DNA from 2 places in the Devosia sp. J20-27 genome. Region 2 is predicted to be linked to the other one. Evidence: predicted binding sites of a transcription regulator. Region 2 holds the regulator's gene; the other holds the start of a gene.
The links. The regulator HrcA, encoded in region 2, represses chaperone genes, less so after heat shock. The targets are predictions, from matches to a motif close to GTTAGCACTCNCNNNNNGNGAGTGCTAAC.
Positions count from the first base shown of each region.

Region 1: the regulator HrcA is predicted to act here: its motif matches at 927-955, upstream of AC0L4C_RS19590 (co-chaperone GroES).

Region 1 is NZ_CM147875.1:3,941,113-3,944,114, forward strand. It holds gene AC0L4C_RS19585 (glycosyltransferase) at 1-749, opposite strand, end outside; gene AC0L4C_RS19590 (co-chaperone GroES) at 991-1,281, shown strand; gene groL (chaperonin GroEL) at 1,332-2,975, shown strand.
Region 2 is NZ_CM147875.1:999,811-1,002,812, reverse strand. It holds gene AC0L4C_RS04865 (hypothetical protein) at 1-267, shown strand, start outside; gene grpE (nucleotide exchange factor GrpE) at 329-943, opposite strand; gene hrcA (heat-inducible transcriptional repressor HrcA) at 1,004-2,095, opposite strand; gene rph (ribonuclease PH) at 2,240-2,953, shown strand; gene AC0L4C_RS04845 (non-canonical purine NTP pyrophosphatase) at 2,953-3,002, shown strand, end outside.

The sequences.
Region 1 (3,002 bases), 1.0 Mb from region 2:
CTGGTGGGCAGCAGGCCGCCGGTCAGCTTGGAGATCAGCAGGCCGAGGAACTGGATGACGATGAGCGGGCTCATCTTGCTCTCGCCGGCAAAGCGCGGCCGGAAGGTATAGGGCACCTCGCCGATCCTCAGCTCCCGGTCGGCGCGGCTGCGGAAGCGGGTGGCCGAGACGATGATGTCGAGCAGGATCTTGAAGCCGTCCTTGCTCAGCGTCGGAGCGATCTCGTCGAACACCTCGCGCTTCATCAGGAAAAAGCCGCTCATCGGATCGGAGAGCCGGGTGCCGGTGAGTATGCTGGAGAGCCGCGTGGCAAGCCGGCTGCCGGCCTCGCGCGTCGAGGACAGGCCGTCGCCGGCGCTGCCGTCGCCGGCGTAGCGGGTGCCCACGACGATATCGTCGCCGGCCTGGGCCCGGGCATACATCTGCGGCAGGATCGACTTATCGTGCTGGTGATCGGCGTCGATCACCGCGAAAAACGGCGCAGCGCTGGCGGAGATGCCCTCGACGACGGCCGAGCTCAGGCCCCGCCGGCCGATGCGGTGGATGCACCGGACATTGTGCCGCTCGCGCGCCAGATCCTTGACCACGGCGGCGGTGCCATCGGGCGAATTGTCGTCGACCACGATGAACTCGAAGGCGATGCCCTTGAGGGCTGTCGCCACCTTGTCATAGAGCGGCACGATATTGTCGCGCTCGTTGTAGCTGGGCACGATGACAGCCAGTTGCGGGGCAATCCACGCAGCTGCCATCGCGGGCTGTATGTCGGATCGGTCGTTCAAGGCAGAAGTCCGGGTGCGAAGTCGCGCTTGGTTAGCCGCTCGCACGGGCTAATGCAACGCCGCGCCCCGGCTTTGCGCCGCGAGACGATTTCGCTGCGGCAAAATATTGACTCTGCCCGGTGCCAGCCATATATCCCCGAGCAGCTTGTTAGCACTCACAAACGACGAGTGCTAACAGGCACCGGATTTCAACAAAGAATATGGAGCTATCATGGCTTTCCGTCCCCTGCACGACCGCGTTGTCGTTCGGCGTGTCGACAGCGAAGAGAAATCTTCCGGCGGCATCATCATCCCCGACACTGCCAAGGAAAAGCCCTCCGAGGGCGTGATCGTCTCGGTCGGCCCTGGTGCCCGCGATGAAAGCGGCAAGGTTGTCGCCCTCGACGTCAAGGAGGGCGATCGTGTGCTCTTTGGCAAGTGGAGCGGCACCGAAGTCAAGCTGAATGGTCAGGACCTGCTGATCATGAAGGAAAGCGACATCATGGGCGTGATCACGCAGTAAGCCTCCGGCTCGCAGCGTTTTCTCCCATTCAACCGTAAGGAGCGCCTCTCATGGCTGCTAAAGACGTAAAGTTTTCCACCGATGCCCGCGACAAGATGGTCCGTGGCGTCAACATCCTCGCCAATGCGGTGAAGGTGACGCTCGGTCCGAAGGGCCGTAATGTCGTCATCGACAAGTCGTTCGGCGCCCCGCGCATCACCAAGGACGGCGTCACCGTCGCCAAGGAAATCGAACTCGAAGACAAGTTCGAGAACATGGGCGCGCAGATGCTGCGCTCGGTCGCTTCCAAGACCAATGACGTTGCCGGCGACGGCACCACCACCGCGACCGTCCTGGGCCAGGCCATCGTCAACGAGGGCATCAAGCTCGTCGCCGCCGGCATGAACCCGATGGATCTCAAGCGCGGCATCGATCTGGCCGTGACTGAAGTCGTCGAGAACCTCGCCAAGGCCAAGAAGACCATTTCGTCGAACGGCGAAGTCGCACAGGTCGGCACCATCTCGGCAAATGGCGAAGCTGCCATCGGCGAGATGATCGCCAATGCCATGCAGAAGGTCGGCAACGAGGGTGTGATCACCGTCGAGGAAGCCAAGACCGCCGAGACCGAGCTCGAAGTCGTCGAAGGCATGCAGTTCGACCGTGGCTACCTCAGCCCCTACTTCGTGACCAATGCAGAAAAGATGACCGCCGTCCTCGAGGACCCGGTGATCCTGCTGCACGAGAAGAAGCTCTCGAACCTGCAGGCCATGCTGCCGATCCTCGAAGCCGTCGTGCAGAGCCAGCGTCCGCTGCTCATCATTGCCGAAGACATCGAAGGCGAAGCGCTGGCGACCCTTGTCGTCAACCGTCTCCGCGGCGGCCTCAAGGTTGCTGCCGTCAAGGCTCCGGGCTTCGGCGATCGCCGCAAGGCCATGCTCGAGGACATCGCCATCCTGACCGGTGGTTCGGTGATCTCGGAAGATCTCGGCATCAAGCTCGAGAACGTGACCCTCGACATGCTCGGCACTGCCAAGCGCGTTGAAATCTCCAAGGAAAACACGACCATCGTCGATGGTGCCGGTTCCAAGGACGACATCACGGGTCGCGTTGCGCAGATCAAGGCGCAGATCGAAGAGACCTCGTCGGACTACGACAAGGAAAAGCTGCAGGAACGTCTGGCCAAGCTCGCCGGCGGTGTTGCCGTGATCAAGGTCGGCGGCTCGACGGAAGTCGAAGTCAAGGAGCGCAAGGATCGCGTCGACGACGCCCTGAACGCCACCCGCGCTGCCGTTGAAGAAGGCATCGTCCCGGGCGGCGGCGTCGCCCTGCTCCGCGCCTCCAGCGCGCTGACGGTCAAGGGTGCGAACCCCGACCAGCAGGCCGGCATCAACCTGGTCCGCCGCGCTCTGCAGGAGCCGCTGCGCCAGATCGCCAACAACGCCGGCGACGAAGGTTCCGTGGTGATCGGCAAGATCCTCGAGAACACCTCGCTGACCTACGGCTACGACGCCCAGACCTCGACCTATGGCGACATGATCGCCATGGGCATCATCGACCCGGTGAAGGTGGTTCGCACCGCCCTGCAGGACGCGGCTTCGGTTGCCTCGCTGCTGATCACCACCGAAGCGATGATCGCCGAGATGCCCAAGGACTTCGCTGCACCGGCAATGCCGGGCGGCGGCGGCATGGGCGGCATGGGCGGTATGGACTTCTAAGAAGCCAAAAAGCTCGGTCCAGACTTC
Region 2 (3,002 bases):
ACCGACCACGTCCTCTGGTGCGCCAGCGCCTACGCGCAGCTTGCCAATGACGCCTCCGAACAGAGCGACAACGAGGAAACCGAGCTCTACGACCGGCTCGCCGCCATCCTGACCAAAAAAGGCATCGCCCTGCTGCGCGCCGACCGCGTCACCGACGATCGCATCTCCTCGATCATCCAGTCCTATGACGACGCGGTCTACATCCAGCTCGAAACCCCCGCCGCCAGCTACCCCGTCGAAAGCTGCGAGGCCCTGCTCCACGGCTGACCGTCGGGCCATGAAAAAGGGCGCCTTGCGGCGCCCTCACGTTCTGGCCGGTCCTGAAAAATCAGACCTGCTTGTCGATGCCACCGTCCTGGGCGTGTTCGGTCGCGGTCGGGGCGCCCTTGGCGACGCCCACCATGGCCGGGCGCAGCACCCGGTCGCCAATGGCGAAGCCGGCCTGCACCACCTGCACCACGGTGCCCTCCGGATGCGTCGGATCGGGCACTTCGAACATGGCCTGGTGGCGATGCGGGTCGAACTTCTGCCCTTCCGCCTCGATCGGCTTGACGCCGTGCTTGGCCAGCAGCCGCTGCATCTCGCGTTCGGTCATCTCGATGCCGTCGATCAGCGATTTGGTGGTGCCGTCGGCGGTTTCGCGCGCCTCGGCCGGCAGCATCGTCAGCGCCCGGCTCAGCGAATCGGTGGCCGTCAGCATGTCGCGGGCAAAACCGGCAATCGCATAGGACCGGGTGTCGGCCACTTCGCGTTCCGTCCGCTTGCGCAGGTTTTCCATCTCGGCCACGGCGCGCAGCAGCCGGTCGCGCATGTCGGCGTTCTCGGCGCGCAGCGCCTCGATCGGATCCGCCTCGGGCGTGGCCGAAGCGTCGGTGGCGGCACCTTCGGCCGGCGTCACGTCATCCTGGGTGTCTGTACCGGCGGCAGTCTCGTCACTCATCATTGTCGTTTCGCAACCTGTTGTTCGCAATTGCCCCGCATATCGGCCAACGCGCCGCAAGATTCAAGCCTTGCGGTCCTGTCCGGACTTTCGCGACATCATCGCACTGATGACATTGGCGGTGTAGTCGACCACCGGCACGATGCGCGCATAGTTGAGCCGCGTCGGCCCGATGACGCCCAGCACGCCCACCACCTTCTCGTTGGCATCCTTGTACGGCGACAGGATGACCGACGATCCCGAGAGCGAGAACAGCTTGTTCTCCGAGCCGATGAAGATCTTCACGCCCTGCGCCTTTTCGGCGTCTCCCAGGAGCTCGATCAGCCCTTCCTTGCTTTCCAGCTCGTCGAACAGCTGCCGCATGCGGCCCAGGTCTTCCGAGGCCATGGCATCGTTGATCAGATTGGCGCGGCCGCGCACGATCAGGGTCGGCGCCGTCTTGCCGTTGTCCGACAGCTGCGCCATGCCGGCCTCGACCAGCTTGCGGGTCAGGTCGTCGAGCTCGGCCAGTTGCTCGGCGCGCTGGTTCTGCAGCGCCAGCCGCGCCTCGGCCAGCGTCTTGCCCGTCGCCAGATGCGCCAGGTAGTTGCCCGCCTGGGTCAGCGCGCTCGAGGTCAGCCCCGGCGGCAGTTCGACGATACGGTTTTCCACCGATCCGTCCTGCCCCACCAGCACCACCATCGCCGATTGCGCATCCAGCCGCACGAATTCGATATGCCGCAGCATCAGGTCCGACTTGTGGGCGATCACCACGCCGGCGCCATGGCTGAGCCCGGAGAGCAGCTGGCTCGCCTCGGTCAGCACGTCCTCGACCTTGCCTTCGCGCGCCGGCCCCTGGATCTGCTTTTCGATCGCCTGCCGCTCGCGCTCGTCGACGCCGCCGACTTCCAGCATCGCATCGACGAAGAACCGCAGCCCTTCCTGCGTCGGTGCCCGCCCCGCTGAGGTGTGCGGCGCCGCGATCAGTCCGAGGTCCTCGAGATCGGCCATCACGTTGCGCACCGAGGCCGGCGACAGCCCCACCGACAGCATGCGGCTCAGGTCGCGCGAGCCCACCGGCGAGCCGGTTTCGATATAGCGCTCCACCAGTCGCTTGAAGATATCCTGGCTGCGGCTGTTGAGAACCGCGAGAAAGTCCTCTGGTACCTTGTTCATCTGTCATTCATCGGCATGGCGCCGAGATGGCGCCGCTCATCTTCACCATTTAGGCAAAAACGGCGGTTGGCGATAGCGCTGCGGCATTGTTCGTGCGTCCGACTAAGGTTAAGAGGCGGTTAACAGCAAGAAAGCGAGTATTTTATGCGGCCTTCCGGACGGGCACTAGACGAGATGCGGGCGGTCACGCTCGAACGCAACGTGGCCCCGAAGGCAGAAGGCTCGTGCCTCGTCTGCTTCGGCTCCACCAAGGTCTTCGTGACGGCATCGGTCGAAACCAGCCTGCCGCCGTGGCGCCGCGGCCAGGGCCTGGGCTGGGTCACCGCCGAATACGGCATGCTGCCGCGGGCCACCGGTTCGCGCACCCGGCGCGAGGCCACAGCCGGCAAGCAGTCTGGCCGCACCCAGGAAATCCAGCGCCTCATCGGCCGCTCGCTGCGCGCCGTCGTCGACATGCAGGCACTCGGCGAAAACCAGATCACCATCGACTGCGACGTGCTCGAGGCCGATGGCGGCACCCGCACGGCCTCGATCACCGGCGCCTATATCGCGCTGGCCGATGCCATCGCCTGGCTCAAGGCCCGCAACCTCACCAAGGGCGAACCGCTGCGTGATTCGCTTGCCGCCGTCTCCTGCGGCATCTTCCGTGGCAGCCCGGTGCTCGATCTCGACTACCTCGAGGACGTCGAGGCCCATACAGATGCCAATTTCGTCATCACCGGCTCGGGCAAGTTCGTCGAGATCCAGGGCACTGCCGAACAGGTGCCGTTCAGCCGCGACGAGCTCAACCAGCTCATGGCGCTGGCCGAAAAGGGCATTGGCGAACTGACGGCCATCCAGCAGGCGGCACTCGCCTGATGGCCGGCAAGCTGACATTGCGGCGCGGCGACCGGCTGGTGCTGGCGAC